Regions from separate parts of the Vibrio hippocampi genome, predicted to be linked through region 1. Evidence: predicted binding sites of a transcription regulator. Region 1 holds the regulator's gene; each other region holds the start of a gene.
The links. Region 1 encodes CRP, which controls carbon source genes, mostly activating them, when cyclic AMP is high. Its sites were predicted from a motif close to TGTGANNNNNNTCACA; they were not measured.
Positions count from the first base shown of each region.

Region 2: a site for CRP is predicted at 5,103-5,118, ahead of mlc (sugar metabolism global transcriptional regulator Mlc). Genes of this name have one in related genera too.
Region 3: a site for CRP is predicted at 2,033-2,048, ahead of rppH (RNA pyrophosphohydrolase). Genes of this name have one in related genera too.
Region 4: a site for CRP is predicted at 2,266-2,281, ahead of L9Q39_RS03390 (NupC/NupG family nucleoside CNT transporter). Genes of this name have one in related genera too.

Region 1 is NZ_CAKLCM010000001.1:389,421-397,762, forward strand. It holds gene L9Q39_RS01950 (aminodeoxychorismate/anthranilate synthase component II) at 1-75, shown strand, start outside; gene L9Q39_RS01955 (aspartate aminotransferase family protein) at 456-1,667, shown strand; gene astA (arginine N-succinyltransferase) at 1,731-2,750, shown strand; gene astD (succinylglutamate-semialdehyde dehydrogenase) at 2,767-4,224, shown strand; gene L9Q39_RS01970 (DUF1338 domain-containing protein) at 4,253-5,056, shown strand; gene crp (cAMP-activated global transcriptional regulator CRP) at 5,174-5,806, opposite strand; gene L9Q39_RS01980 (phosphoribulokinase) at 6,059-6,928, opposite strand; gene L9Q39_RS01985 (YheU family protein) at 6,990-7,208, opposite strand; gene L9Q39_RS01990 (hydrolase) at 7,511-8,342, opposite strand, start outside.
Region 2 is NZ_CAKLCM010000002.1:1,526,451-1,534,792, forward strand. It holds gene L9Q39_RS09190 (error-prone DNA polymerase) at 1-2,495, shown strand, start outside; gene L9Q39_RS09195 (chemotaxis protein CheV) at 2,783-3,724, opposite strand; gene mlc (sugar metabolism global transcriptional regulator Mlc) at 3,810-5,027, opposite strand; gene L9Q39_RS09205 (patatin-like phospholipase family protein) at 5,220-6,404, opposite strand; gene cydH (cytochrome bd-I oxidase subunit CydH) at 6,429-6,521, opposite strand; gene L9Q39_RS09215 (sodium-dependent transporter) at 7,102-8,342, shown strand, end outside.
Region 3 is NZ_CAKLCM010000002.1:1,829,540-1,837,881, reverse strand. It holds gene L9Q39_RS10660 (DUF1127 domain-containing protein) at 100-351, shown strand; gene L9Q39_RS10655 (hypothetical protein) at 568-873, shown strand; gene mutH (DNA mismatch repair endonuclease MutH) at 912-1,577, opposite strand; gene rppH (RNA pyrophosphohydrolase) at 2,200-2,718, shown strand; gene ptsP (phosphoenolpyruvate--protein phosphotransferase) at 2,721-4,970, shown strand; gene L9Q39_RS10635 (sulfite exporter TauE/SafE family protein) at 4,993-5,784, shown strand; gene lgt (prolipoprotein diacylglyceryl transferase) at 5,815-6,630, shown strand; gene L9Q39_RS10625 (thymidylate synthase) at 6,643-7,494, shown strand; gene L9Q39_RS10620 (Na/Pi symporter) at 7,586-8,342, opposite strand, start outside.
Region 4 is NZ_CAKLCM010000002.1:194,548-202,889, forward strand. It holds gene L9Q39_RS03380 (BMP family lipoprotein) at 1-964, opposite strand, end outside; gene L9Q39_RS03385 (TatD family hydrolase) at 1,448-2,218, shown strand; gene L9Q39_RS03390 (NupC/NupG family nucleoside CNT transporter) at 2,424-3,689, shown strand; gene deoC (deoxyribose-phosphate aldolase) at 3,956-4,732, shown strand; gene deoA (thymidine phosphorylase) at 4,822-6,156, shown strand; gene deoB (phosphopentomutase) at 6,172-7,392, shown strand; gene deoD (purine-nucleoside phosphorylase) at 7,500-8,225, shown strand; gene L9Q39_RS03415 (YtjB family periplasmic protein) at 8,326-8,342, opposite strand, start outside.

The DNA.
Region 1 (8,342 bases):
GGCGTGCAATTTCATCCAGAATCGATTAAAACCGAACAAGGGCACGAGCTGCTGAACAATTTCCTGTCGAATTAGAATGTGATCTGGATCGCCATTTCTCCTTTTCTTATCTTTAATAAGTTTTACTTATGGAAATGCAAGACTATTCGATTTTTCTAATAACCAAGCACCAATTCCCCTCCTTTCTTGCTAATTAAGCAAAATTTGTAAATAACACTTCATTTAAATTCATTTTTAATGCATAAATATTTGAGTAAGGAGTGAGATTCATTAGCCAAATTAAATCTAAGGCGATCATTTGGCTATTGAAACCGTTAAATAAGTGTAAATACAATGCAGCTCGTGGATGAAGGGGCTTTTCTATCGCTTTGGCGGTTTGAGTTCTCAGTGACTGATGAATATCGTCAAGTTACTTGTTCTCCCTTCCCACATGCAGTCACGATAAGGAATGTGCTATGACGATGGAAACAGCGGTTACGCGTGAATGGTTTGATGAGGTGATGGTGCCTTGTTACAACCCGATGGAGATAATTCCGGTAAAAGGTAGCGGCGCGAGAGTTTGGGATCAACAAGATAACGAATACATTGATTTTGCTGGTGGTATTGCGGTGAGCTGTTTGGGTCATTGTCACCCAGTGATGGTGAATGCCATTACGGAGCAAGCCAATAAAATTTGGCATCTGAGTAATGTTATGACCAATGAGCCAGCACTGCGACTAGCGAAAAAGCTAACCGAGCTGAGTTTCGCTGAGCGAGTCTTTTTTGCCAACTCAGGTGCGGAAGCGAATGAGGCCGCGCTCAAGCTTGCCCGTCGCTGGGCAACCGAGGTACACGGTCCAGAAAAGTCAGAGATTATTGCATTTAATCAAGGCTTCCACGGTCGTACCTTTTTCACAGTAACCGTCGGTGGACAGGCAAGTTATTCGGATGGTTTTGGTCCAAAGCCTGGTGACATCAAGCATATTCCTTACAACGATCTCGCAGCATTAGAAGCACAAATGTCTGATAAAACCTGCGCGATCATGATGGAACCATTACAAGGGGAAGGCGGTGTTGTATCGCCTGAGCCTGAGTTTGTACAAGCAGTACGTGAACTGTGTGACAAATACAATGCGCTGCTGATCTTTGATGAGGTACAGACGGGTAATGGTCGTACGGGTGACTTTTATGCTTACCAAGGCTTGGGTGTGACCCCTGATATTCTTAGCACGGCTAAATCTTTAGGCGGTGGTTTCCCCATTGGCGCTATGCTAACAACCAAAGCTTTGGCAGATCACTTTAAAGTGGGAACACACGGTTCGACTTATGGCGGTAACCCATTGGCTTGTGCTGTGGCTGAAGCGGTGATTGACGAAGTGTCTAAGCCAGAAGTCTTAGCAGGCGTTGCTGAGCGTGAGGCATGGTTTAGAGAGGGTCTAGAGCAGATCAATCAAAAATATGGTGTGTTTCAAGAAATTCGCGGTAAAGGATTGTTGATTGGTGCCGCTCTCAACGAGGAATGGCAAGGACGTGCACGAGATGTGTTGGTCGCTGCCGGTAAACATGGTCTGTTGCTTTTGGTTGCAGGCGCTAACGTCGTTCGCTTTACTCCGTCCCTAGTGATTACTCAACAAGAGGTTGAAGAAGGTTTGACCAAACTCGATCAGGCTATCGCTAGCCTGGTATAAAAAATTGACTGTGCTCTCTAGGTATTGGATGTACTAGAGAGCCTGCATCAGGAGGGATTATTGATGCTGGTTATTCGTCCTATAACATCATCTGACTACGACGCTTTGAATACGTGTGCGGTCGAGTCAGGACATGGATTTACTTCTCTGCCGGTTAACGAAGAACTGTTAACCAATCGAATCACCCATTCCGAATACAGTTTTGCTAAACCTGACGTCACTGAGCCAGGTGATGAGGGCTACCTTATGGTAGGCGTCGATAGTGAAACAGGAGAAGTTGCTGGTACCACTGGTATTGAAGCGGCGATTGGCTGGGATGTTCCTTTCTATTCTTATCACATTAGCACCGTGGTGCATTCCTCCCCTAAGCTTGGGGTCAATAATGTGGTGAAGTTGTTGACCTTTGGTAACAATTACACGGGTTGCAGTGAGATCTGTACTCTGTTCCTTAGACCTCAATTTCGCCAAGGTTTAAATGGTCGCTTAATGTCTAAGAGCCGTTTTTTGATGATGGCAGAACACCCACACCGATTCTCTAAAACGGTGTTTGCAGAGATGCGCGGTGTGTCGGATGAACATGGCAATTCCCCCTTCTGGCAGTGGTTACAAGAGCATTTCTTTTCTATTGATTTTACGCTTGCCGATTATCTTACTGGAATCGGCAAGAAAGGCTTTATTGCCGACTTGATGCCCAAACTGCCTATCTATATCAACCTGCTGTCCAAAGAGGCACAAGCGGTGATTGGTAAGGTGCATGACAATACGGCACCCGCTTTAGCACTGTTAGAAAAAGAGGGCTTCACCTGTCGTAATTACGTGGATATTTTTGATGCGGGTCCGACGGTGGAATGTGATGTGCGAAATATTAACGCCGTTCGGGATTCGTTTAAGGTTACCGTGAAGATCGCATCGCACCAATCGAACAGTACCTACCTGATAGCCAATACCTCGTTTGAGGATTTCAGAGCCACAGCGGCAACGGCGTCAGTGGATAGAGAGACGGGAATCGCTCTGCTCTCGGCAGAGGTTGCTCAGGCGCTTAATGTCGCTGAGGGTGAAAGTGTCCGTTTGTTGGCTCAATAATAGATAGGAACGTTTTATGACTCAATGGATCGCAGGAGAGTGGTTAGAGGGCAAGGGCGAAGCGTTTACTTCTTTGACACCTTATAGTGAGGAAGTGATTTGGCAAGGCAATAGCGCCACTCAACCACAAGTAGAACAAGCGGTATCAGCAGCCCGTCAGGCGTTGATTGCATGGAAAAAGCGCCCTTTCAGCGAGCGTGAAGCTATTGTTGTTAACTTTGCTGAAAAGGTAAAGCAGCACAGCGAAGAGATCGCAATAGCTATTGCCAAAGAGACGGGTAAGCCTTTGTGGGAAACGCGTACTGAGGCCGCGGCGATGGCGGGTAAAATTGCCATTTCTATTCGAGCCTATCATCAGAGGACCGGTGAATCACAGCGCGAAGCGGCAGGCAATCAAATCGTATTGCGCCACAAACCGTTGGGAGTCATGGCTGTTTTTGGTCCTTACAACTTTCCTGGTCATCTTCCTAACGGTCATATTGTGCCTGCTTTGCTAGCGGGCAATAGTGTGGTGTTCAAACCTTCAGAGCAGACTCCGTTAGTGGGTGAATTAGCGATGAAGCTTTGGGAGCAATCAGGCTTACCCAAAGGTGTCATTAACTTAGTTCAAGGTGGCAAAGAAACCGGTATTGCTCTTGCTGCGGCTAAAGGTATTGATGGGGTGTTATTTACCGGTAGTGCTAATACGGGGCATCTACTTCATCAACAGTTTGCTGGTCAGCCAGATAAGATGTTAGCGCTGGAAATGGGGGGCAATAACCCTCTGGTCGTCAGTGAAGACTATGGTGAACTGAATGCGGCGGTGTATACCGTTTTGCAATCGGCCTACATTAGCGCGGGTCAGCGCTGCACCTGTGCTCGACGTCTGTATGTACCTGTTGGTGATAAAGGGGATGCCTTGGTCGCGGCGCTGAGTACGTCAGTTGCAAAGATTGCCGTTGATCAGCCCTTTGCTGACCCTGCACCGTTTATGGGACCTCAGATTTCGTCTCAAGCTGCCGATCATATTGTCCAAGTGCAGCAGGATTTAGTGGCATTAGGGGCGCATGCTTTAGTTCCCGCGATGCGTAAACACGCCGCTTTTGTGACTCCGGGGCTGATTGATGTCACCGCCGTCACAGAGCTACCTGATGAAGAATACTTCGGTCCTTTGTTGCAATTGGTACGTTACCAAACCTTTGAACAAGCGGTAGAACTGGCTAATGATACGCGGTTTGGTTTATCAGCAGGGTTAATTTCTCAAGACGATGAACAGTGGCTGTACTTTGTCGACCATATCCGAGCTGGTATCGTCAATCGCAATCGACAGCTAACAGGGGCAAGTGGCGATGCCCCCTTTGGTGGACCCGGTGCCTCTGGAAACCTCAGACCGAGTGCTTTTTACGCCGCTGACTATTGCGCGTACCCAATGGCGTCGATGGAAGGTGAAGCCACGGTATTACCAGAAACACTCAGCCCGGGAATCGAACTCTAATGTAATCTATGAGATCTATTTTATCTATGTGAGGTGCGTCATGGCAGTAGAACAACTGTTTAATCTTTTGTGGCAAGACTATATCGCTCGTCTATGTCCATCCGCTCACCAAGTGCAGCAACTACTGCAAGAGGATGAGGCGTTAAACAATGATCATATTGCCTTGCGTACCTTTAACCTTGCCCCTGTGGGGATAGAGACGCTGGCTAAGCCATTTATTGCCTTGGGCTATGAGGTAGTTGGTCACTATAGCTTTGCAGCTAAAAAGCTCGATGCTATCCATCTACAACATGCCGATCTCAGTTTGCCAAAAGTGTTTATTAGTGAACTAAAAGTTGAACAGTGTTCGGCGGAATTACAGGACATTGTTCATCGTTTGGTGAAACAAATTGATCGTTCGACACTGCAATCGTCAGCCTTTTTGTTCGCTGGTCGTCTTTGGGATTTAAGCTTTAGCGATTATCAGCAACTAGCTCAAGAGAGCGAATACGCTGCTTGGCTTGCCGCACACGGTTATGGCGCGAATCATTTCACCGTTAACGTCAATCAACTGCAGCGCTTAACCAGTGTTGAGCAGGTTAACCAACGATTGGCAGAGTCAGGTTTTACCATTAATCAATCTGGCGGTGCTGTGAAAGGCAATCCCAAGGTAATGCTTGAGCAATCCTCGACCATGGCAGATATGGTAAGCGTTAGGTTTCAAGATGGAGAGCAGACGATTCCCGGCGGTTTCTACGAATTTGCCAAGCGCTATCCCACAGCGGAAGGACCGTTGTATCAAGGCTTTGTCACTGCGTCCGCGGACAAGATATTTGAAAGTACTCATCAGTAGTTGCAACAGAACGGTCGTTGCGATAAACAGCGAAATACGACCCGTGATTGAATAAAAAAATCCCCAACCTTTCGGTTAGGGATTTTTTATTACACGATAAATATACGCGATAAATGCTTAGCGAGTACCGTACACTACGATGGTTTTACCATGCGCAGAAATCAGGTTTTGCTCTTCTAGCATCTTCAGGATACGACCAACGGTCTCACGAGAACAACCCACAATCTGACCAATCTCTTGGCGAGTGATCTTGATTTGCATGCCGTCTGGGTGAGTCATCGCATCCGGTTGTTTAGCCAGGTTCAATAGCGTTTGTGCAATGCGACCCGTTACGTCTAGGAATGCTAGGTCACCAACTTTTTGGCTGGTAACTTGAAGACGACTTGCCATCTGTGCAGATAGACGCATTAGAATGTCAGGGTTAACTTGGATTAGCTGGCGGAATTTCTTGAATGAAATTTCAGCGACTTCACAAGGTGATTTTGCACGAACCCAGGCAGTACGCTCTTGGTCTTCTTCAAATAGACCAAGTTCACCGATGAAGTCACCTTGGTTAAGGTAAGACAAGATCATCTCTTTGCCTTCTTCATCTTTAATAAGTACCGCAACAGAACCTTTTACGATGTAGTAAAGCGTTTCTGCTTTTTCGCCCGCGTGAATAAGCGTGCTTTTTGAAGGGTACTTATGAATATGACAGTGTGATAGGAACCACTCTAACGTTGGATCGGTTTGAGGTTTACCTAGAACCATATATCTCTCTTCCTCTGCGGGTTAGCTTGCTGCTTTCCATATTGTTAGCAAGGACACAATAATGCCTACTAGCATAAAAGCATGGTGAAGTCAGCGCAAGCCGACTTCTTTATTGATAAGAATAGTAGCGCTTTTTTAGTCTGATTTCTTGATTTTAATCGTATCAAATCCACATTTTTCTATACAAAAATGTGCTTATGATCACGGTATAAAAAAACACCATGTCCACTCAGGCATTTTACCTGAGAAGCCCTAGCCAATTTTACCGGTTTCGATAAGTTGTTGGAGGATGGGGCGAACAATTAATTCCATTGCGAAGCTCATTTTTCCACCAGGAACAACAATGGTGTTATGACGTGACATAAACGACCCCTCTATCATGGCGAGTAGGTACGGGAAGTCAACATTCTTAATGCCCCTGAGGCGAATAACCACAAAACTTTCATCCAGACTTGGAATGCCCTTGGCATTTAACGGGTTGGAAGTATCAACGGTTGGCACTCTTTGGAAGTTGATATGGGTGCGAGAAAACTGTGGCGTGATGTAGCTGAGATAATCATCCATCGAACGCACAATTGAGTCAGTCACCGCTTCTCTTGAATGTCCACGGTCTCGCGTGTCTCGGACAAACTTCTGAATCCACTCTAAGTTGACAATCGGCACCATGCCGATGAGCAAATCGACATGCTTTGCTGCATTGACCTCGCCGTCAACAACCCCACCGTGAAGCCCTTCATAAAAAAGAACATCTGAGCCTTGCAGTAGATCTTGCCATGGCGTAAAGGTGCCGGGCATCTGATTGTAAGGAACTGCCTCATCAAAAGAATGCAGGTAACGGCGATATTGACCTGTACCATCTTCACCATAGGTTTTGAAGAATTGCTCCAAACCTGGGAAATCATTGGCTTGCGGACCAAAGTAACTGATGTGTTTGCCTTGTTCTTTAGCTTTACGTATCTCGACATCCATTTCTGGGCGGGTGTAGCGATGAAAACTATCTCCTTCTACAAATGCCGCTTTGACGTTCATCATATTAAACATTTTTCTGAACGCTTCTGATGATGTTGTTGTCCCCGCGCCAGATGAGCCGGTGACAGCAATGATAGGATGTTTTGCAGACATAACACTTCCTGTGTTGGAACTAAACGATAGTCTCGATTAGATTCAATAGTGGGTTGAGGGTTCAATAATTCAGCGAACGACTCGATTTAATATCAAAGGTCTCATGGAGTTCCGAGTAGACGATGACCGCGTCGCCGTTGCTTAACTGCTGTTTTACGGATGTGATTTTTTGTTCTAGCGAGCTTTCTATTTCTCCGTAATCCGTCCCTTCTCTCAATACAAACTCTTTGAGCAGGTTATCCAATGTATCAGGATTAATCTCTTGCCAAGGGATGATCATCTTGTTTCTCTTTATGTTTTGACAGCCAATGGTTTTAACTGCAAATGGTTTTGACAGCAAATGGCTATGACAATGAATTGTTATAACAGCGAATCAGTATTATCGCGACTCGCTATTCAAGCTAACGTTGCTGTTGTTGTCGTTAAGAAACCCAATTATATACCGAATCGCCAGCAAAGGCAGAGGAGGTATTGGAAAGGATTCTAGCAACTTGCAAGTGACCGTTAAAATTGAGTCGAAGAAGCAGTATAGAACATACGGCTCAATCTGCCTTGTTATGCGGCACTGGTCTAAGGTCTCCGCTAAGTAAAACTTTGATGCCATTCAGGCAGTATCTGCTCCAACCAAAATTGAGGCTGCTTAAGGCTGCCAGTAACAAATCCCACATGTCCACCATGTTGCTGTAGGCAGTAGTGAATATTTTCAGGCAGTGGTTGTTTTGGGATCACGGCGTCCGTCATAAAGGGATCGTCCTTAGCATGGATAATCTGGGTCGGGATCGTGATCTCAGATAGGCGAGCGAGACCAGAACATTGCTGATAATAGTCATTTGCGTTGCGAAAGCCATGCAGTGGCGCGGTAATCAGATCATCAAACTGGTACAGTTTACGCGTGCTGTTGATCTTTTCCGGAGTCAGTCCCAGTTCATTATTGAGCAGCGTGATTTTTTTCAAACTGTTTTTCTTCATCGAGGTGAGCAGATAGTTACGATAAACTTTGGAAAACCCCTGTTCAATTCTCTGTGAGCACGCCGCTAAGTCAAGCGGTGCTGACACCACACTGGCTGCTGTTAACTTGGTGTCATCTTGATAGTGAGCAAGATAATTCACCAGCATATTGCCCCCCAAACTGATGCCGACTGCCACCTTGTTACTGTTTGGATAGCGCTCGTCCAGCATCGTCAGAAAGTGTCTTGCATCGCCAATTTCGCCCGAATGATAACTGCGAGCTAAGCGATTCGGTGTTGGACCACAGCCTCGAAAATGCATCATGACCGATAGCCATCCTTGTTGCGCGAAAGCATGCATCAAGCCATTAGCGTAGGGGCTAGAAAAACTCCCCTCAAGTCCATGAAACAGCACAAAAATAGGCTTGTTAAGCTCGTTGTTAGGTTGTTCACTCCAAGCCAGTTCC
Region 2 (8,342 bases), on a different contig from region 1:
AGCACACCTTGACCGCAATTAAGCACAATACTCAAGTTGATCAGGTACGCAGCCAGTTATTGGTCAACAGCGAACGCAGCTTAAGACCCAAAACCAAACTCGCTAAGCTCTATCCCCAAGCTTGGCTTGAGCAGAGTGTATTGATCGCTAAGCGTTGCCAATTTGAGCTTTCTTCGTTGCGCTACGAATACCCAAGTGAGTTAATTCCTGCGGGCTCAACACCAATGCAGCATTTGCGAGCATTAGTCGAACAGGGTAAACAGCAGCGCTTTCCTGATGGTGTGCCGGATGCCATTTCGCACACCATCAGTAAGGAACTCTCTTTGATTGAAGAGATGAACTACCCTTTCTACTTTTTGACCATCCACGACATTGTTATGTTTGCCAAGCAGCAAGGGATCCTTTATCAAGGCAGAGGCTCTGCCGCCAATTCGATTGTCTGCTACTGCTTAGAAATCACCGCCGTCGACCCTAGACAAATTTCGGTACTGTTTGAACGCTTTATCAGTAAGGAGCGTGATGAACCGCCCGATATTGACGTCGATTTCGAGCATGAGCGGCGAGAAGAAGTCATCCAATATATTTATCAGAAATATGGTCGTGAGCGTGCCGCACTGGCAGCGACGGTGATCTCCTACCGATTTAAAAGTGCGGTTCGCGATATCGGCAAAGCACTCGGTATTCATGAGACACAACTGGATCACTTTATTAAAAATATCAACCGCCGCGATCGGGCTCAAGGTTGGCAAGCGCAGATCATTGAATTGGGGTTAAAACCGGAATCCATGAAAGGTCAACAATTTATTGAGTTAGTGAATGATATCCTCGGCTTTCCACGTCATCTTTCGCAGCATGTTGGTGGCTTTGTGATCTCTTCCGGCCCTTTATACGAGCTGGTTCCGGTCGAAAACGCTGCGATGCATGAGCGCACAGTAATTCAGTGGGATAAAGATGACCTAGAAAGCCTTGGCTTACTGAAAGTCGATGTATTAGCACTGGGCATGTTAAGCGCTATTCGTAAGTGTTTTACCTTGATAAAACAGCACTATGGGCAGACGCTCACCATTGCCGATATCACGCGACGACAAGACGATGCCCGTGTTTATCAGATGATACAAAACGCCGACACTGTCGGAGTTTTCCAGATTGAATCTCGAGCGCAGATGAGCATGCTACCCCGCCTTAAACCCGCCAATTATTATGATCTAGTGATTCAGATTGCTATTGTCAGACCGGGACCTATTCAGGGAGATATGGTGCATCCGTTCTTAAAACGTCGTAATGGACAAGAGAGCATCGACTACCCGTCTGAGGAAGTTCGGGAAGTCCTATCGCGCACCTTGGGAGTGCCGATCTTTCAAGAGCAGGTCATAAAACTGGCTATGGTCGCGGCAGGGTTTAGCGGCGGTGAAGCCGATCAACTACGACGGGCAATGGCGGCATGGAAAAAGAATGGCGATCTGGCTAAGTTTCGTCACAAGCTGATCGATGGAATGCAGAACAGAGGTTACGATAATGCCTTTGCAGAACGACTGTTTGAGCAGATCTGCGGATTTGGTGAATATGGGTTTCCCGAAAGCCATTCCGCTTCATTTGCTGTTCTAGCTTATTGCAGCGCTTGGCTAAAATACTATTACCCTGCGGTGTTTTATACCTCATTGCTGAACAGCTTACCGATGGGCTTTTATAGCGCCTCTCAGCTACTGCAAGATGCCAAGCGCCATAACGTTATGGTTCGTCCTGTTTGTGTGAATCAGTCGTTGTACCAACATCAAGTGACGCCGATTGATGGGCAACTTGCTATACAACTTGGGTTACGACAGATAAATGGCTTAAGTGAGTCGGCAGCGAATAAGTTGGTCGCTCACCGTCCCTGCAAGGGTTATATCGCGATTAGCCAAATCAAGCAGCTCGGTCTCAATCGCCGTGACTTAGAGCTATTGGCTTCTGCGAATGCGATGGCTGCGATTGCTGGTAATCGTTATGCGACTCGCTGGGCAATGATGGATAATTTGGATGAACTCCCCCTGTTTCAGTCACAAGTGGCTAAAGCGGAAGATTTTCATCATCGTCCCTCTGAAATTGAAGATATGCTGGAGGATTTTACCTCAACTAATATCTCGCTAAACCAACACCCCATCACCTTGCTAGACCGTGCAGGTAAGCTCGGCAAATTCACCCGAATGAAGCAGTTAGTCGACAAACCACATAAATCTTTAGTCACCGTTGTCGGTACTGTCACGGGTAAACAATCGCCGGGGACGGCAGGAGGGGTCACTTTTTTTACCCTTGAAGATGACAGCGGTAATATCAATGTCGTTGTATGGCGAGCGACAGCACGCGCACAAAAGCAAGCCTATCTCACGGCTAAGGTACTCAAGGTTAAGGGAATACTAGAACGTGAAGGCAACGTCACTCATGTCATTGCTGGGCAGTTAATTGACATGACACCTCTGCTCAGTGAGCTAAAAGTAACCTCAAGGGAGTTTCATTAGACGTTAAAAAAGGGAGCCAACGCTCCCTTTTTGTCAATCGTATTATAATGTGGATTATAAATCCGGATTCTCTGCCGCTTCCATACGTCGTTTTCTCCACTCCCTGAAAATGAGAAATCCTAGGGTCGATGCGACCTTCCAAGATAACCATATCATTGTAATGTAAAACCTTTCGTCAGCAGTGTACTGTTTACTTTGTTATTTAAATTATATTTATTAAATCGTAACCCGGACGATATTAACACAAAATTGACACAAGTGTTCCACCACTTTGGTGGCAATTCAATTTAAATCAGCTGAGACATGCGCTCTTGCACGACTTCAACCAATCTATCTGGCTGAAATTTAGAAATAAATTTATCACAACCCACTTTGGCGACCATGGCATCATTGAAACTACCACTCAGTGAGGTGTTCAGTGTGATAAACAGATCTTTCATGCGTGGATCATTACGAACCTCATGCGTGAGCTTGTAACCATCCATTTCTGGCATCTCTGCATCGGTGATCATCATCAGTAATTGACCGTAAAGATCAATGCCCTCATCGCACCACTGCTTTAGCAAGTTAAGCGCCATTGCACCGTCATAACACTCGATGATTTCAACACCTAGTTGGCTTAGGGTCGCTTTCACTTGGTTACGAGCTGTCGATGAATCATCGACGATCAATATCTTTTTGCCCGCCAAGTGAGGCAGTAATGAACGGTCAAGCACTTCATCAGAAATGGTGACATCATAATCGATGATTTCTGCCAAAACTTTTTCCACATCAATGATTTCAACCAGTCTAACTTGATCGTCCTCGGTCACCTTGGTGATCGCGGTGAGATAGTTTGCTGGCCCTACCGTTTTTGGCGGTGGCTGAATCTCAGTCCAAGCCGTATTGACGATATTTTTGACCTCACCTACCAAAAAGCCCTGCACTGAACGGTTATATTCCGTAATGATCAAATTGCTATCACTGTTTTTTTCTTCACTCGCTGGAAAACCGATCGCTTTGCGTAAATCAATAACAGGGACAGAAACACCACGTAAAGTCGCAACACCAGTGATGCTGGGATGAGAACCCGGCAATACTGTAAGTGACGGCAGCTTTAACACTTCTTTGACTTTAAATACGTTGATGGCAAAAGTCTGTCGGCTGTTTAAATTAAACATCAACAGCTCTAATCTATTCTCGCCAACTAACTGTGTGCGTTGGTCAACAGAACTTAATACGCTTGACATAAAACTTCCCTTGAAGAATCCTGGCTAAACTCTAACTAATCCTATCGACCAGTACCGATAAAAATTTAACGTCTTAAGCAAAAAATTACCCGTCGATCACTTTCATCAACAACTGACCATCATAGAGTGCTTGTTTAACAAGCGCAGCGCCTGGCATAGTTGCTTGCTTATAAAAACGAGATTCTACTAGCTGTAAGTCTTTGATGTAGACGGGCACACACTGCTCTTCAATACAACGCCATATCGCCGGATACAGAATCGCTTTTGCGTGATTAATCACACCACCGATCAATATTTTCTCAGGGTTAAATAAATTAATCACAATCGCAACCGCGGTACCTAAGTGAACCGCAAGCTTTTCAACAATACTCACCGCTAAAGCATCACCTTGTGCAGCGGCTTCGGATATGGCTTCAACGGTAATGTCTTCACACTGAGCCAGAATCGACGCTTCACCCGCCGCTAAGCGTTGGGTCGCTTCATCGCGGATCGCTTGTGAACTGGCGACTGTTTCCAAGCAGCCTCGGTTGCCACAGTGGCATTCCTTACCCTGCTTATCGACTTGAATATGCCCCAACTCACCAATATTGCCGTGACGACCATACAACACTCTGCCATCGAGGATAATGCCCGCACCGAGACCATGGTGAATAGAGATGAGAACCGAGTTATCGCAGTGCTGGGAGTGACCGTAGAGATTCTCTGCCAATGCCCAAGCACGAGTATCGTTCGCCACAAACACGGGTAGACCGGTTGCATTAAAGATCTCTTTACCGAGGGCAAGGTTTTCTACATTGTAATGTGGCATTTGCAAAACAATGCCTTGGTCTGAATTGACCAAACCGGGCAGCGTTAACGCGATACTGGTTACACGACCAAGTTGTTCACTGTAGCTGGAGAAGAATTCTTCGATTTCGAATAACAGGCGAGCAAGAAAATCGTCTTGATCCACTTCGTGAATTTCAATCTTACTATCAATCATCACCTCGCCACCCAGTTCGTGCAGCGCAATCACCAAATAGCCACGTCCCAATCGAATAGAAAGGAATTGCCAGCCTTGATTATTGGTCTGCAAACCCACCGCAGGACGACCGCGACTTGTCGCTTCCTGAACCACGGTTTCATGGACGAGTTGAGCCTCGATCAGCTCTCGCGTGATCTTAGTAATACTGGCAGGTGCCAAATCACTGAGCTTGGATAGGTCAATACGGGAGATAGGCCCAAATTGGTCTATAAGTTTATACACACGACCAGCATTAATCTGTTTGATATGATCAATGTGGCCCGGTTGAGCCATGTACATTTCGCACTCCAAAAAACAACGACCTACTAATTTTTTTACTTTGCGAACTAATTGTGAAGCCCCTTGATGAATCGCCGTGACAAGTATCACGTATACAAGGATATCTTTGTGGGTCAAATCATGTTCGATGCTGTTAGCACATACTCTGAAGGTAGGTCATTCAAAGTATGCCAAAGGCTATTTACTACTCTATTAACGTCGATTTGCTAAGACCCAATGAGAATCTGAATCCAGCTGCTGTTTATCTCTGATACAGAGTGCCTGATAGCTGTCGATAAATCGATAGCCGGCATCAAGTCCAAGCTGATAGTCATGTAGAATGTCATCGACATTACTGAGCAATGAAGATGATTTTAGCGTCTCAGAAGGCGCTATCTGAAGGACAAAACTGTCGTCTGGCGGTTGATTTAAAAAAGCCTGCGTTAAATCATACGTTTGGTAATGTACCATCAACATATCAGCGATGCCAGAGTCAAACTTCTCTCCAAACATATGGCTTAAACGATAAATGTCGGATGCACCAAATAACCAACGTCCACCGTTAATCAAATTAAGGTGCTGGGCATGAGAATGTTGATTGGCTTTACTCAGTTGAGCCTCGAAGAAGTCCCCCCAATCTTTAGACCACTCGCTCATTTTCTGCTGCCACTGATTTTGCAGTGTTGAAAACGAATCACTCAGCCAAGTTTCGCTAGTACCATCATTATGAATGACTGGCGATGGAGTAAGATCGGATTGCGCATCTTCTGTTCGAATCACCACAATCACACGATTGCCCCGTCGCCATGCTTCCTGTACTGGTATCGCTGCGGATACTCCACCGTCGATATAACTCTGGTCACGCACCACGACGGGTCCGTCGACTAATTGAGGAATGGCACTGGTTGCTACCAAAACATCAAACCAATCATGCTCAAGCATAGGCAGGTATTGATCCTTTAAACTGCAAAAATCGGTGACGGCGGCAAAGGCTTGGCGATTGCCTTTCACTCTCTGCCCCATATCAATATCAAGTTGATAGGGATAAGCACTGATTTTATCGAGCGCCCAACGCATATCCAAGTACTGCTTGCGGCGAATAAAACCAAAGAGATTGAAGAAGTTAGAATGAGTGGTCAGGTCGACAATAAAAGATTTGCCCAGACCGGGCTGCCGAGAAAGAAATGCGCATAGATTGAGCGCCCCAGCGGACGTTCCATAAAACTCATCGAAAGGGTCAAAGTTAGAAAGCAAAAAGGCATCGAGTACGCCTGACGTAAATATGCCTCTTTGCCCGCCTCCTTGAGCTACCAGTGCCGTCTTACCTAATGAGTATTGGCTAAATAGGTTGTTATCAATGACGGTACGGGTATTGGTAATTAGCCCGCTATTCGTCATAGACTGGTTATCGCCATAGACTGGTTAGGCTGACATTACAGCGGCTAAACCAAAGGCAATAATGGTAGCAAAGCTGATTGCTGTAATCGTTAAAGCCAGTTTCAAATCATATTCCATAACGCCCCCAAAGAAATGTAATTGGTATGTTAAAATAGTAACACACTTGGCTATTCTTGCTTATATAGCGGCGAGATTGTGATGTCACGATCACGTTTTAAACAAACAGTGCGCAGGCGATATATTAAGCACTATTTTCATTTATCCACTTTAAATAAAGCATTTGTTATAAGACTAATAAACTGTAACTAACAAACCTATTCGCACTATAAACCACATGCAAACCAAACACCTTTAAAATAAAACCATAAAACCCACTCAAAACAGCATAAAACTCCAAACAATACCACTTAAAGCAATAAAAGCATCTATTGCCATCCAGAAAGAACATGGGTAATCTCACTGCTACGCATAGATGATAGATTCAATTTATGCAAACCAACATGAAATTTATTAGACTTAACAACTAAATTATCCGCAAAACAAGAAATAAAACTCCGCATAATTGGCATTTACACAAATAAACATTTAAGTGTAGGGAACATACCCTCAAAAAAGCCAAACAGTGTTTTGTTTCAATACCAAATTGTTTTGCGATACTCCATAAGTCTGTCACAGATATGTTATAAAGGAGTTAACAATGAAACGAGAGCAGTGGGGATCCCGTGCTGGATTCATCCTTGCCGCAGTAGGTTCTGCGATTGGATTAGGTAATATTTGGCGCTTCCCATATATGGCCTACGAAAACGGTGGCGGTGCTTTCTTTATCCCTTACCTTTTTGCCATGATTACCGCTGGTATTCCATTTATGATCCTAGAGTTCAGCATGGGTCAAAAATATCGTGGTTCTGCACCTAGAACATTAGCAAAAATCAATTCCAAATTTGAGTGGCTTGGCTGGTTCCAAGTGGGTATTGCTGCCGTTATTGCCGTCTACTATGTGGCGGTTATTGGTTGGGCTATCTCCTACTTCGGCATGTCGTTTACCCAAAGTTGGGGAGCGGATACTAACGCTTTCTTCTTCGGTGAATACCTGAAGCTTGGTGATAACTCACCAACGAAATTAGGTTCTATCCAATGGAATATTGCTGCAACTATGGTGATTGCATGGGGTATAACCTTTGCAGCGATTGCCGGAGGCGTAAAAGCAGGTATTGAGCGTGCTGCAAAAATCATGATGCCAGTTCTATTTATCATGGTTGTGCTTCTAATCGGACGTATGATTTTCCTACCGGGTGCGCTAGATGGTGTGAACTATATGTTTGAACCTGACTTTAGCAAAATCTGGGATGTGAAAGTATGGGCTGCGGCTTACGGTCAGATCTTCTTTACCCTGAGTATCGGTTTTGCCATCATGCTGGCCTATTCAAGCTACTTACCAGAGAAATCAGACATCACCAACAACGCGTTTATGACTGTGTTGATCAACTGTGGTTTCTCTATCCTAGCGGGTATCATGATCTTCTCTGTTCTTGGCTATATGGCTCAGGAACAAGGCAAGCCATTAACGGAAGTGGTTTCTGCGGGCGTTGGTCTAGCATTTGTAACGCTACCAGCCGCGATTAACCTGTTACCTGCACCGTATATCCTTGGTCCACTATTCTTCTTCGCATTAGTGATTGCTGGTCTTAGCTCGCATATCTCTATCATGGAAGCCGTGACCTCTGCCGTGATCGATAAGCTTAAATGGCGCAGAAACAAAGCCGCTACCATCATCTGTGGCTCTGGTTTGGTTATCTCGCTCGCCTTTGCAACGAACGGCGGTCTACTGCTGCTCGATCTTGTTGACCACTTTGCTAACAACATCGGTATCGTCACCAGCTGCTTTATCGAAATCATCCTAATGGCATGGTTAGTGAAAATTGCTGATGTTCGTGAGTA
Region 3 (8,342 bases), on a different contig from region 1:
GTAACCATTGGGGCTGCGGAAATAGCAGTCTTAATGAGTCTTCTCTAATTTTGCACGCTATTTCTCTCCTCAAAATACTTATTATTTAGGAGAAAACCTATGCGAACTTCAATCTACTTAACGCTAGCAACATGCTTAATTAAAGCCGATATTCATACACAAGAACGTGAGTGGAAACGCCGTGTACGACGTAATCGTTACTACTTGCCTCTGCACAGTGAACATCTGATGAAAGATATTGGCTTTGATAAAACAGGTAGACCTCTGGGTGACTCAAAGGCTCCAGATATTATCGCCGAGCGTAAAGTTCGTCTTCTTCGTCGGGTTCTCTATGCGAGATTGACGACGTAACTCATAGCGGAAGGAGGCTTGCCTCCTTCCGCATTCCTCTAAAGGATAGAATCGTGGTTACATTCATTTAAATTTTGTCAACATTGGCTAAACTTGTCTATGAACATTGCTCTATACCCAAATTAGCTCTGAATTCTGCTTCTTTGAATTCTGCATCTTAAGGTAACTTGGGTATAAACATTAGTATTGTTCATAATAATAATGAGGGGGTGGTAAATGCAAAAACATCAGCTCGATCAGTGGTTAAGAGGGGAGTATAAAGACTCACAGCAACCACCTAAGGTATTTGTGATTGGTTGTGCTGATATTTCACATTATTTATTGGCAGTGGAATATAAACATAAACTTGAACCCATTTTAGACAACGAACACGCTTTAGAATTTGATTCGATTGATTCAGTGAAAGAAACACTCTATACCATGGGGCTACAGAAAGCCTATTTACGGCTTCACCGTGGAGATAGGACCGATACGAGTAAAAGCTTATCCGACTATTATGATATAGAGCTCAGTTTGTATTGAAGCGTCTCTTTGAGTTACCCGAGTAAGGTTGTTTTTAATTAAATAAAATAGGTTTGTAGAATATACGACGTAAATGCGGCACGTAAGTAAAAGCCTCTTGGTAGCGTTTTTATTGGTTGTCCAGTTACGCCATAAGCTTCTGTTTTAACTCGACTATTAGCAGCTTTAGGGCGGATCTGCAAGATCTCTCCTGTATGGGCTGTGATTTGGTTGACCTTGCCTAAAGCAATGAGATCCATTAATTCTTCCCAATCATTTTTGAGTTGCAACTCTTCTTGTTTTGATGGGCTCCAAATTAAAGGTGAGCCGACTAAACGGTCAGTCACAGGAATGTCTCTTTCTCCCTCGACAGGTAACCATAATACTCGTGATAGCTTATTTCTAATGTGGCTCTTTTCCCAGGTTAAGCCATGAACGCCGGTAAGTGGTGCGACACAAACAAAGGTCGACTCTAAGGGTTTACCGTTATAGCCAATAGGAATACTTTTTAGCTCTATACCGAGTTCGGGAAAGTCTTGAATTGGTTTGCTGCCAGCGGTGGCGCCAAGATGCCACTCAAGTAGTTGTCCTACCCATCCTTTATCATACTTTAAGCTTTCGGGCACTTTCATCTGTGCGACTTGTGCCAGTTCACCAAATGATAAGCCAGCAATATCACGAGCTCGTTGGATGAGTTCTTTTTCTGAACTTGGAGGGGTTTTCATACCGTAATTAAGAAAATAGGATGCGATGAGCGAGATATTAACACGAATAGTTAAAACGGCTTGTACAAAAAAAGATCAATTTTGGTAAAAGATCGATCGCCACCAAACTTATCCACAGCGTTTATTTCTATTTAGTATGACTTTTCGAGTTCTGTATAAAAAAACAGGGGTTTTGAGTGATATTTTGCTTGACTATAGGCGAGTTTATTAAAAGTACGCCATTCTAATGTGGATAAAAAGCATCCTGGTTGATCTTTGACCGATCTAAGTGTGGTCGTTTTTTTATTAAATAGTACCGAGTGGTTTTGTTTGTTGATTGAATGTAACTTGTTGTTTTTAAATAATTTTAAATTAAACCTCTCGATTGTAGGCTTGTGTTGTTCTTTTTGTTAATACCAATATTGTTGAAAGATCAGTGATTTTTCACATAGTTATTCACAGAAAAGGTGAATAAATGAGGGCTAGCTCTCATTTGTGTGTTGATAACTACCGGTATGTAGAAAACTTATCCCAAGTGGTGCGAATTAATAGGATTTGTTCAAATTTACGTGTTACTTAGTTTGCTCAACTAGGGGATATGTGGAAAAATCACTGTTAATGAAAATTTAATTGAGGTTGGCCAGTGATAGATGGCGATGGTTACCGACTTAATGTTGGTATTGTAATCTGTAACAACCATGGTCAGGTCTTCTGGGCTAAACGATACGGACAACACTCATGGCAGTTTCCACAAGGTGGAATCGATGAAGGCGAAACGCCTGAGCAAGCCATGTACCGAGAATTATACGAAGAAGTTGGATTGACAAAAAACGATGTAAAAATCGTTGCTGTTAGTCGCCACTGGTTGAGGTATAAACTTCCTAAACGTTTGGTACGTTGGGACTCGAAACCCGTTTGTATTGGGCAAAAACAGAAATGGTTTTTATTGCGCTTGGATTGCGAGGAATCGAGAATCAATATGCAGCGTGCTAAAACCCCTGAGTTTGATGGTTGGCGCTGGGTGAGTTATTGGTATCCAGTGAGACAAGTCGTTTCTTTCAAGAGAGATGTATATCGTCGAGCGATGAAAGAGTTTGCATCGTTGGCGATGCCTTTTAAAGAGCGTAAATTTAAAGGTAAGCGTAAACACCAAAGAGGGTAAAAATGCTATCGCAACTGCGGGATATAGTTGAGCATGTTTCTAAGGCAGAGGAAGTTCATAGCGCCCTCGAAATCTTGGTAAAACAGACGTGTGCAGCCATGAATACAGAGTGCTGCACCATCTATCTTGCGGATGAAAAAAAACAGCGTTTGGAACTGATGGCCACGCAAGGCTTGAGGTTTACCGGTCATACTATCCACATTGGCTTTGATGAGGGTTTGGTGGGACTGGTAAAACGCACAGCAGAGCCTATCAACTTAGCCGAAGCGGCTAAGCATCCTTCTTTTAAGTTCTTCCCTCAACTTGGGGAAGACATATATCACTCATTCCTTGGAACGCCCATAATCCATCGTAAGCAAGTATTGGGCGTTCTCGTGATCCAGCAAAAATCTTCTCGTCAATTTGATGAAATGGAAGAATCATTCTTGGTCACGCTCGCGGCTCAGGTCGCGGTCATCATTGCTCATGCGACCGCGCAAGGGCAAAGCTTTTTTGATGGTGATAGAGTCTCGGTGATCAAAGGTATCCCAGCGTCTTCTGGCGTGGCAATTGGCCCTTTGTGGTGGGACAATACCCAACCGGACTTAAGTCAGGTATTTCCAGCATCAACACTCGATATCCTCCGAGAACAAGAGCTACTTTCGCTGGCGATAGAGAATGCGCTCGCAGACTTTAAGCGTATGCGTAAGAAGTTGGATCTTGAGTTGAACAAAGACGCACTGGCGATCTTTGATCTCTTTACTCACTTGCTCAACGATCCCATGCTGCGCAAAGACTTAAAAGCTCAAATTGCCAAAGGTGATCGTGCGGATTGGGCATTGCGACAAGTGGTAGAAAGCTACGCCAATCGCTTTGCCAAGATGTCGGATATTTACTTACGGGAACGTGCTCAAGATATTAAAGAGCTGGGGCAACGTTTACTGTTCTTCTTGCAAAATACCGAACAGCCTGTTCACAACTTTGAACAGCCGGTTATTCTTGTGGTGCAGGAACTGACCGCTTCTATTTTAGCTTCAATTCCTAAAGAACAATTGCTAGCGGTTGTCTCTTTGGATGGCGCTGCTAATAGCCATGCGGCGATTCTATCGCGAGCGATGGGCATCCCCGCGATTATGGGCGTCAACATTAATCCTGAGCTGATTAGTGGCAAAGTGGGCATTGTTGATGGTTATAGTGGTGAGATTTACCCAGATCCTAGCCAAGATTTGTTATCTGAATACAGTGAGTTGGTTTCCGAAGAGTCAGAGTTGTCTGCGATGGTGGACAAGACGGTTTCTGAAGAGGCTTGTACTTTAGATGGACACCGTATTCAGGTCATGCTCAACGCGGGGTTAAGTGCTGATACCAGTATCTCTGTGAATCAGTATGTGGATGGTGTTGGATTGTACCGTACGGAAATTGCTTTCTTAACTCAGCAAAAGTTTCCTTCCGAAGAGGAGCAACTGCACCAATACACCTCAGTACTCAATGCCTACCCGGATAAGAAAGTGGTCATGCGTACCCTTGATATTGGTGGCGATAAGGCGTTGCCATATCTACCGATTGACGAAGATAATCCATTTTTGGGATGGCGTGGTATTCGCTTTACGCTCGATCATCCTGATATTTTCTTGATTCAGTTGCGTTCGATGTTGAAAGCCAGTTTAGGCTTAGACAACTTGAGTATTTTGTTGCCGATGGTTTCCTCTGTCCAGGAACTTGATGGCGCAATGGAATTGATTGAGCAAGCCTTGGCTGAAGTGCAGCAACTGCATCCTGATATTAAACGACCCGCCCTCGGTGTGATGATAGAAGTGCCTTCCATGCTCTATCTGATCCCATTTATTGCCGATAAGGTCGATTTTGTGTCTGTAGGTACCAACGATTTGACTCAGTATCTATTAGCGGTTGATCGCAACAACGCGCAGGTTGCCGATATCTATGAAACGCTTCATCCCTCTGTTCTGGCGGCAATGAAACATATTTTTGCAACTTGCCAAACCTATAATCTTCCGGTGTGTATTTGTGGTGAGTTGGCTGGAGATCCTATTGGCGCCTTGCTTTTGGTAGGGTTAGGGTACGATATGTTGAGTATGAACACCTCTAACGTTGCGAAGGTGAAGTACATTTTACGTCAAACGTCTTATCAAGAATTGCAAGATCTTGCTCATCGCGCGTTGTCTAAGCCTTACGGAAGCGATATTTACAGTCAAATGCAGCAATTTTTTGAGTTAAAGGGACTGGCTGGCTTTATTCGAGCTGGTAAACGTTAGATGTGATTTGATTGGATCTTATGTGAACTACGAACTGTTAATTTTACTCCTATTCTTGGGGAGTTTTGTTGGTCTGTTATCCGGTCTACTTGGTATTGGTGGTGGCTTAGTCGTTGTCCCTTCATTGGTGTTTCTACTCCCATATTTTGATGTTCCTCCAGAGCAAGTGATGCATGTCGCTTTGGCAACCTCTCTATCCACTATTATCGTCACTTCTGGAGCATCAAGCCTCAATCACCTCAAGCTCGGTAACATCGACTTCTTCGCGATAAAGTGGTTAATACCGGGAGTGATCTTAGGCGGGGTTGCAGGGTCTTATGTTGCTGAGTTCATACCTCATCAGTACTTACCTAGGGTGTTTGCGGTGATCGTGTTGGCTATGGCGATACAAATGCTCACGTCAATCAAGGTCAGCAAAGCTCGTAGTATGCCTTCACCTATTATTACCAGTGTTAACGGTCTAATTATTGGGGTGGTTTCAAGTCTGGCTGGGATTGGTGGCGGATCAATGTCGGTACCATTTTTAAATCGTCATGGCGTGGAGATGCGAAAAGCGGTAGGCTGTTCATCGTTTTGTGGTTGCTTGCTGGCAGTCGCAGGTATGCTAGGCTTTGTTTTTCATGGTTTTCAGCTGCAAAATTTACCCGCTTACAGCGTCGGCTATGTTTACTTACCTGCCTTGTTAGCGATTGTTGCAACTTCGGTTTTTACCACACGATTTGGCGCAAAATTAGCCACTCGGTTGGCTACATCGAAATTAAAAAAGATTTTCGCGGTCTTTTTATTATTCGTGTCATTCTCAATGATGCTGTAATTCAAACATCAATAAAAAAGTGAGCGTATTATGTCTCAGGGATATATAGAATTTCCCAATATCGATCCAGTTCTGTTCGAAATCGGTCCAGTTTCGATTCGTTGGTACGGTTTAATGTACTTGGTTGGTTTTATATTCGCTATGTGGTTAGCCAACCGTCGTGCCGATAAAGCAAATTCAGGGTGGACTCGAGAGCAGGTTTCCGATCTTCTTTTCGCCGGTTTTCTAGGTGTGATCATTGGTGGCCGAGTTGGCTATGTCTTTTTCTACGGTTTCGAAGAACTGATGGCGGACCCTCTGTATCTATTTAAGGTATGGACAGGGGGCATGTCGTTTCATGGTGGCTTGCTGGGTGTTATCACTGCCATGTTCTGGTATGCCAAAAAGAACAATCGCACTTTTTTCAACGTAGCGGATTTTATTGCGCCATTAGTTCCTTTTGGTCTCGGTATGGGGCGCATTGGCAACTTTATGAATAGCGAACTGTGGGGTCGAGTCACCGACCTTCCCTGGGGTGTGATTTTCCCTAATGGCGGTCCATTCCCTCGTCACCCATCGCAACTTTATGAATTTGCGCTTGAAGGTGTGGTGCTGTTCTTTATTCTTAACTGGTTTATCAAAAAGCCGCGTCCAGCTGGCTCAGTATCGGGTTTATTCCTGCTAGGCTATGGTAGTTTCCGCTTCTTAGTGGAATATGTTCGAGAGCCAGATGCGCATCTTGGTTTGTTTGGTGACTTTATTTCCATGGGACAAATACTGTCACTTCCTATGGTCATTATTGGCGCGTTAATGATGGTTTGGGCTTACAAGGTCAATGCGAGCTCAACACAAAAAGTTTCTAAGTAGTAGGTAATTGTCGTGAAACAGTATTTAGATTTATGTCAGCGTATCGTTGACCAAGGTGAATGGATTGCAAACGAGCGCACAGGGAAACGCTGTCTAACGGTCATCAATGCCGATCTGACCTACGACGTTGCCAATAATGTTTTTCCATTGGTAACGACCAGAAAGAGCTTTTGGAAAGCAGCAGTCGCAGAACTGCTGGGTTATATCCGAGGTTATGACAATGCGGAAGATTTCCGTAAATTAGGTACCAAGACTTGGGATGCCAATGCGAATTTGAATCAAGCGTGGCTCAATAATCCTTACCGTAAAGGTGAAGATGACATGGGGCGTGTGTACGGTGTACAAGGTCGCTCTTGGGCCAAGCCGGATGGCGGTCATATTGATCAGTTAAGGAAAATTGTTGATGACCTGACTCAAGGTATCGACGACCGAGGAGAAATCCTTAACTTCTACAACCCGGGTGAGTTTCATCAAGGTTGTTTGCGTCCATGTATGTACAGCCACCACTTTTCGCTACTTGGTGACACTTTATATCTAAACAGCACCCAGCGTTCTTGTGATGTCCCGCTTGGGCTGAACTTCAATATGGTTCAGGTTTATGTCTTTTTGGCGATTATGGCTCAAATTACCGGTAATAAACCGGGTCAGGCATACCATAAGATCGTTAACGCTCATATTTATGAAGACCAACTTGAGCTAATGCGTGATGTGCAGTTGAAACGTGAACCATTAGCAGCGCCAACATTCCATATTAATCCTGAGATTAAGTCGCTTGAAGATTTAGAAACTTGGGTAACACTGGATGATTTTACTGTGGAAGGTTATGAATGCCATGAAGCGATAAAGTATCCCTTCTCGGTATAACGACAGACAACATAGCCAGTGATAACGACGACAAAGGCCAAGCTTTCAAGCTTGGCCTTTGTTTTATCGGCAATTTATCGCGATAGGATGATTAAGCGGTTAGGAATAGAATCGTTCCGGGTAGCACCACAAAAACGCTAGCTAAGTACCCGCCAACAACAGCTTTGTTTTTAATCGCCATGTCCGAAATATAGTCTGCACCTTTAACCGGTAGCTCTCTTAAGAAAGGAATACCAAAGATAAACAGAGTGGCAAGGATATTAAATACCAAGTGAACCAATGCAATCTGCAATGCAAATGCGGCGTTAGCGCCAGTTACAGCGGTAGCGGCAAGGAGACCGGTAATACAGGTACCAATATTTGCACCTAGCGTGAATGGATAAACATCACGAACCTTCAGCGTACCAGAACCCACAAGTGGAACCATAAGGCTGGTAGTGGTTGAAGATGATTGAACCAGTACGGTTACGATAGAGCCAGACACAATACCGTGAATTGGACCACGACCAATCGCGTTCTGTAGCATCTCTTTGGCACGACCGACCATTAGGCTTTTCATCAGCTTACCCATTGCGGTAATCGCGACGAAAATGGTTGCGATACCCAAGACAATAAGTAGAACACCACCGGTTGTAGAACCAAACTGGCTCAACGGCTCTTGAATCGCACTGACAACAGGCTTGGTGAGTGGCTTGATAAAGTTCAGACCTTTCATGCTCATGTCGCCGCTAGCAAGCATCGGTGAAACAAGCCAGTGTGAGATCTTGTCAAGAATGCCAAACATCATTTCCAATGGCAGGAAGATGATCACCGCAAGAAGATTAAAGAAATCGTGAATGGTCGCACTT
Region 4 (8,342 bases), on a different contig from region 1:
CGTTGATCTTACCTGCGATGATGTCAGCTTGTAGCTGATCTAGGTAAGTTTTCATTTCTGGCGTGATCAGATCTTTGTTGTTGTCATCGTATGCCCACTCAACCGCACCTTCTTTAAGACCAAGAACTTTGATACCTGCAGTCCAAGTGCCTTTTTCTGCTTCTTCCCAAGAGTTGTAAGCAGCAACACCCACTTTCTTAACCATAGACGTTAGCATTGTGCCTGGTTGTAGGTGGTTTTGGTTTGAGTCAACACCGATAGCGAATTTACCCGCATCTTTTGCAGCTTGGTAAACGCCCATGCCAGTACCGCCCGCTGCTGCGTAGATTACGTCAACACCTTGAGAGAACTGAGACTTAGCAAGTTCTGAACCTTTTGCTGGGTCAGCAAACGCAGCAGGAGTAGAACCGGTCATGTTTTGGAAAGTTTGGATGTTAGGGTTTGCGTATTGTGCGCCTTGACGGTAGCCACACTCAAACTTACGGATAAGAGGGATGTCCATACCACCAACGAAGCCCACTTTGTCAGTTTTAGAGGCTTTTGCAGCCAATGCACCAACAAGGAAAGAACCTTCGTGCTCTTTAAACACGATAGATTGAACGTTTGGCTTATCAACAACCATATCAATGATAGTGAATTGAATGTCTGGGAATTCAGTCGCTACTTTTTCTACAGCAGATGCCATGTTGAAACCAACAGCAACGATAGGCGTAAAGCCACGTTGAGCTAGACGACGCAGACCTTGTTCACGTTGAGCTTCGTTTTGAGGTTCAAACTCACGAACAGCCACACCCTTGTCAGCTTTGTAAACTTTAACGCCGTTTTGGAAAACTGCTTCGTTAAATGACTTGTCGAATTTACCGGCAGTGTCATAAACAACAGCGGGTTTTGCTGCAAATGCACTGAAAGAAGAAACTGCCACTGCGAGAGCAGACATTTTTATAAGTGTTTTTTTCACGATCATTTTCCTTGTTAAAGCCTGAGGCCTAAATGTTTGATGTGCTTTTTTAATCTGGTCGGCGTGGTTAAAATTAACCGAATGTCAACGTAACCAATTACTCCAGTAAGTACTGGAGCCATTTTGACGTTTTCAAGCCTTAGTGCGCATTTTATCGTTTGCTTAGTGATAAATAACAATTTATTACATACTAATGTGATAATGATCACCTTTTGCCTAAATGAAAAGGTTATTTTGTGACCGTCAATGACGCTGATGTAAACTGCTCTTTAATGAAATCGATTACATTGAGTGGGGTGTTTTAGTACTTTGCGTGGTGTTTTAGCCAAAGAGGGCTATAAGTTAGTACAAGTAGCGCCTAAACTAAGCGGATTATACTGATTAAAATGTCGAGTTTTCGGAAGCCAGTTTTTAGAAAACCCTCTTTGAACCTCCGCTATAGAAAAAACGCTTTTTTAGAGATGATTTTGTAAATACAGAGTACTTCCTATGATCGATACCCATTGCCACCTAGATTTGCTTGCGGAACACCTGTCTTTAGATACGGCGTTAGAGGATGCCAATGCGAGTGGGGTGAGCAAGATCATTGTCCCTGCGGTGAATAGTCGCAATTGGCACAAGGTATCCGAACTTGCTGGTCAATATGAACAAGTCTATTTCGCTTTAGGGATCCATCCCTGCTTTATTGAGTCGGGCTCAATATCAATCAACGCATTGCAAAGTGAGTTGCACCAACAACGAAATAATAAAAAATGGGTGGCTGTTGGTGAGTGTGGTTTAGATTTCTATCACAACAGAGATGACGAAGTGCAACAAAAGAAGCTATTGATCGATCAGATTCATCTTGCTAACGACTATGGTAAACCCGTATTACTTCATTGCCGCAAGGCCCATCAAGATTTGATCAAGATACTAAAACAGCATCGACCTCTCTATGGCGGAATAATTCATGGTTTTAGTGGTAGCTACCAGCAAGCTTTGGACTATATTAATTTAGGTATGCACATAGGCGTTGGCGGTGTAATTAGTTACCAGAGAGCAAAAAAAACCAGAGCAACCATAGCCAAAGTCCCTTTAGATTCCATCGTCATCGAAACTGACTCGCCAGATATGCCACTAAGTGGTTATCAGGGGCAAGTGAACCAACCTAAGAGGACAAAGTTGGTGCTAAATCACTTGATTGAGTTGCGAAGTGAAGGGGAGCAAACGGTTACGTCTACGGTTGAGCGGAGTACTAGTGGGTTGTTTTCTTTTTGTTAATTAATTTTATTTATTTAGTGATGCAAATAGGCGTATGAATGCCTTTATGTGATCTATGTCTCATTTTTAAATGTATGAGATATGCGTGTGCGTAGGAAGTGTGATTTTACCACTATTTCTTTTTTTCAGTGTTTGTATAATCGCCGCAGACTTTAGCTTCTACACCTTTTTACACCACACTTTAACTATAAGGAAGTCATAAACTATGAGCTTGTTTATGAGCCTGGTTGGTATGGTGGTACTGATCCTGATCGCAGTACTACTATCAGACAACCGCAAAGCAATTAACGTTCGCACAGTTGCAGGTGCGTTTGCAATTCAATTCGCACTGGGTGCATTTGTTCTTTACGTTCCTTGGGGACAAGAATTATTAAAGAGCTTCTCTGATGCTGTTTCAAGCGTCATCAACTACGGTAACGATGGCACATCATTCCTATTTGGCGGTTTAGTGTCAGATAAAATGTTTGAAGTCTTTGGCGGTGGCGGTTTTATCTTCGCTTTCCGTGTACTTCCAACACTTATCTTCTTCTCTGCCCTTATCTCAGTGCTTTACTACCTTGGCGTGATGCAATGGGTGATCAAGATTCTGGGTGGCGGTCTTCAAAAAGCATTGGGAACGTCTCGTGCTGAATCTATGTCAGCAGCGGCAAATATCTTTGTTGGTCAAACAGAAGCCCCTCTGGTTGTTCGTCCTTTCGTTCCTAAGATGACTCAATCTGAGTTATTCGCTGTGATGTGTGGTGGTTTAGCCTCTATCGCGGGTGGTGTTCTTGCTGGTTATGCGTCAATGGGCGTGCCAATTGAGTACTTAGTTGCGGCTTCTTTCATGGCGGCACCGAGTGGTCTTCTGTTTGCAAAAATCATTAAACCTGAAACCGATGAGCCGATTGAGCAGCTAGACGATATTGATGCAGAGGGTGCAGACAAGCCAGCTAACGTTATCGACGCAGCCGCAGGCGGTGCATCTGCAGGTTTGCAACTGGCGCTGAATGTCGGTGCTATGTTGATTGCGTTCATTGGTCTTATCGCATTGCTCAACGGTATGTTAGGTGGTCTTGGCGGTTGGTTCGGTATGCCGGAGCTTAGGCTTGAACTTATCCTTGGCTGGATCTTCGCACCTCTTGCATTCCTATTGGGTGTGCCATGGTCTGAAGCCACTATCGCGGGTGAGTTTATTGGTCTAAAAACCGTCGCGAACGAGTTTGTTGCTTATGCAAGTTTTGCTGAATATCTAACGCCAGAAGCACCTGTAGTTCTGCAAGAAAAAACCAAAGCAATTATCTCATTTGCACTTTGTGGCTTTGCTAACCTATCTTCTATTGCCATCCTACTTGGTGGTTTAGGTAGCCTTGCGCCAAAACGTCGCGGTGATATTGCACGTATGGGCATCAAAGCCGTTATTGCAGGTACTCTTTCTAACCTAATGGCTGCGACCATCGCAGGTTTCTGCTTGAGCCTAGCTGCACTATAATTGCTGCTAAGCAAACTATTGACTGAGTGGTGGGCACTCAGTCAATATTATGGATTATGTACACTCAGTTTTGTTCCTTGGCATTCGCCGCTGATTAGCAGCAGCTTAATGAATCGCAAAAGGACAGTGCGATAGGGCAAGGCTTGATGTTTGTGCGGTGACAAGGATAGCAATTGACACTCAGTGTCGAGTCTTCAAGGAACCAAGTCCGTTCATTTATTACTGGAATAACCAGTGAATTAATTGAATATTGATCGGAGATAGAAATGAGCGATTTAAAATCAGCAGCTCTACGTGCACTTAAATTAATGGATCTCACTACGCTTAACGATGACGATACGAATGAAAAAGTAATCGCATTGTGCCACGACGCAAAATCTTCAGTGGGTAATACCGCTGCGATTTGTATCTACCCTCGTTTTATCCCAATCGCTAAAAAAACGCTTCGTGAACAGGGGACACCTGAGGTTCGCATTGCAACAGTGACTAACTTCCCACACGGTAATGACGATATCGATATCGCCGTTGCAGAAACCAAAGCGGCTGTGGCGTACGGTGCGGATGAAGTCGATGTGGTTTTCCCATATCGCGCTCTAATCGCCGGTAATGAAGAGGTTGGCTTCGAGCTAGTGAAGCAGTGTAAAGAGGCTTGCGGTGATATTCTGCTGAAAGTGATTATTGAAACGGGTGAGCTAAAAGAGCCATCTTTAATCAAGAAAGCCTCAGAAATCGCTATCAAAGCAGGCGCAGATTTCATTAAAACATCCACAGGTAAAGTTCCAGTCAATGCAACCCCAGAATACGCACGTATGATGCTAGAAGTTATCCGTGATATGGGTGTGGCAGAGAAAGTGGGCTTCAAGCCAGCAGGTGGCGTGCGCACGGCAGAAGATGCGGCCGCATACCTAGCTATGGCTGACGAAATTTTAGGTGCAGATTGGGCTGACAACATGCACTACCGTTTTGGTGCATCAAGCTTACTAACGAACCTACTGAATACATTAGAAGTGACAAACGAAACAGCAGACCCTTCTGCTTATTAAGGTTTGTTGATGCTAACACCCTAAAAGGGTGTTAGCCCTCTCCCATAATTTTTCCGCAGATCCGTGATCTGTTGATCAGTGAGGCTTCTATGTACCTTCCTCAAGAAATTATCCGTAAAAAACGTGACGGTCACGAACTGTCGGCGGAAGAGATCCAGTTCTTTATTCAAGGTGTCGCTAAGGACACCGTGTCAGAAGGGCAAATTGCTGCCTTTGCTATGACGATTTTTTTCAATGAAATGACCATGAATGAACGTATTGCCCTAACCTGTGCGATGCGCGATTCCGGAATGGTCATTGATTGGTCTCAGCAAGGTTTTACCGGACCTATCGTCGATAAACACTCAACGGGTGGTGTGGGCGATGTGACGTCGCTTATGCTTGGTCCAATGGTGGCGGCATGTGGTGGTTTTGTTCCAATGATCTCTGGTCGCGGTTTAGGGCACACTGGGGGCACACTCGACAAGCTAGAATCCATCCCTGGTTACAACATTACCCCAAGCAATGAAGTGTTTGGTGAGGTGACTAAGCAAGCGGGTGTGGCGATTATCGGTCAGACAGGCGATCTTGCCCCAGCAGATAAACGAGTCTATGCCACTCGTGATATTACGGCGACCGTTGATAATATCTCTTTGATTACCGCGTCTATTCTGTCGAAGAAACTGGCAGCGGGTCTTGAGTCTTTGGTTATGGATGTCAAGGTCGGCTCTGGTGCATTTATGCCAACCTACGAGCAGTCTGAAGAATTGGCGGAATCTATTGTGGCTGTGGCAAATGGCGCAGGGACAAATACCACGGCTATTTTGACCGATATGAATCAAGTCTTGGCGTCATCAGCAGGCAATGCTGTTGAGGTGCGAGAGGCGGTTCGCTTCTTGACTGGAGAGTATAGAAACGAGCGTTTGTACCAAGTCACGATGGCTTTGTGTAGCGAGATGTTGATTTTGGGTCAGTTGGCGAAAGATGCTGTCGAGGCAACCGCCATGTTGAATCAAGTCTTGGACAATGGCAAAGCGGCGCATTGCTTCAATCAAATGGTGCAAGGTTTAGGCGGTCCAGCTGATTTTGTCGAGCACTATGACCGTTACTTACCAAAAGCAGAGATCGTCAAGCCAGTTTATGCTCAGCAACCTGGTACGGTTCTCTCTATGGATACTCGAGCTATCGGTATGGCGGTGGTTGCAATGGGCGGTGGTCGTCGTGTTGCGTCGGATTTAATTGATTATGCGGTTGGCTTTGACCAGTTCATTCAACTGGGTGAGCAAGCGAGCCAAGATAAACCTCTCGCGATGATTCATGCGCGTGATGAAGCACAATGGCAACAAGCGGCCGAGGCGCTAAACGCGGCGATTACCGTTGGTGAAGGTCGCTACACTGCAACGCCTTGTGTTTACAAACATATTCGCGCTGAAGATCTGGCTTAGAGGTGAGGAGATAGAATGAAACGTGCATTTATTTTAGTTTTAGATTCGTTTGGTATCGGTGCGACTGCCGATGCAGACAAGTTTGGTGATGTCGGTTCTGATACCCTCGGTCACATTGCAGAGCAGTGTGCTGCGGGTCTGGCGAACAATGACAAGCGCAGCGGTGAATTAACGCTGCCTAATCTAACCAAGCTTGGTTTGGCGATGGCACACAAAGAATCCACCGGCAAGCTTGCGCAAGGTCTCAGCGACAGTGCTGAAGTCATTGCGGCTTATGGTCATGCTGCCGAACTCTCTTCAGGTAAAGATACGCCATCAGGTCACTGGGAAATTGCCGGTGTACCTGTGCTTTTTGATTGGGGTTACTTCACTGATAAGCAAAATAGTTTTCCTAAGGAACTGACCGATCGTATTTTAGCGCGAGCGGGTCTGTCTGATTTCCTTGGCAATTGTCATGCCTCAGGCACACAAGTGCTGGATGACTTAGGCGAGGAACATATGAAAACCGGACTGCCGATTTTCTATACCTCGGCTGACTCGGTATTCCAGATTGCCTGCCATGAAGAGACGTTTGGTTTAGACCGTTTACTTGAGTTGTGCCAAATCGCTCGTGAAGAACTCGCCGATTACAACATTGGTCGTGTTATTGCCCGTCCATTCATTGGTCCGGGCAAAGGGCAATTTGAGCGTACTGGCAATCGTAAAGATCTGTCGGTTGAACCACCGGCTGACACTGTCTTGTCTAAATTGGTTGATGAGAAACAGGGTCAAGTGGTCTCCATTGGTAAAATCGCGGACATCTACGCTAACTGTGGCATCACGCAAAAATTCAAGGCAACGGGTTTAGAAGCGTTGTTCGATGCCACGCTAGAGCAAATCAAAGTCGCAGGCGACAATACGATTGTATTTAGCAACTTTGTCGACTTTGATTCCGCTTATGGACACCGTCGTGATGTTGCCGGTTACGCTGCAGCGCTTGAGTATTTTGATTCACGCATCAATGAGGTTTTAGCATTGATGCAGGAAGATGATATTTTAATCTTAACGGCTGACCACGGCTGCGACCCAACATGGCCAGGTACTGATCATACACGCGAGCATATTCCCGTGCTGGTTTATGGTCACAAAGTCCCTGCGGGATCATTAGGATTAAGAGAAACCTTTGCCGACATCGGTCAAAGTCTTGCGGGTTACTTTGCTACGTCTGATATGGACTATGGCAAGAGCTTTTTATAATCAAGAGCTTTTTATAACTAAGAGCTTCTTATAATAATACAGTGGATTAGGCTGACGAGCGTTAACCCTAATCCCTTTTCCCTTATTTGAATTTAGAAGGAAGAAAAATGGCTACTCCACATATTAATGCAGAAATGGGCGATTTCGCAGACGTAGTACTGATGCCAGGCGACCCGATTCGTGCTAAATACATTGCAGATACTTTTTTAGATGACGCAGTTCAAGTGTGCGACGTTCGTAACATGTATGGCTACACGGGCACTTACAAAGGTCGTCGTATCTCTGTGATGGGGCACGGTATGGGTATTCCATCTTGCTCTATCTATGTGACTGAACTTATCAAAGACTTCGGTGTTAAGAAGATCATCCGTGTTGGTAGCTGTGGTGCGGTAAACGAAGACATCAAGGTTCGTGACGTAGTGATTGGTATGGGTGCATGTACGGACTCTAAAGTAAACCGTATCCGCTTTAAAGATCATGACTTTGCTGCGATTGCTGACTACAAAATGGTTAAGCACGCGGAAGAAGCGGCAAAAGCTCGCGGTATTGATGTTAAAGTCGGCAACCTATTCTCTGCTGAACTGTTCTACACGCCAGATCCAACAATGTTCGACGTTATGGACAAGTACGGCATTGTCGGTGTTGAAATGGAAGCGGCAGGTATCTACGGCGTAGCAGCAGAATACGGTGCAAAAGCACTGGCAATCTGTACTGTGTCTGACCATATCAAAACGGGCGAACAAACCACATCAGATGAGCGTGCGACAACGTTCAACGAAATGATGGAAATCGCGCTTGATTCCGTTCTACTTGGCGACGCTGACGAGAAGTAAGCGACACCGCTGACATCAGTCAGTGAGCGGACATAAATCACTGAATAGCAAAAGGGGATGCTGATTGAGCATCCCCTTTTATTTTGAACGGATAAGATGATTATGGCTGCTTAAGGA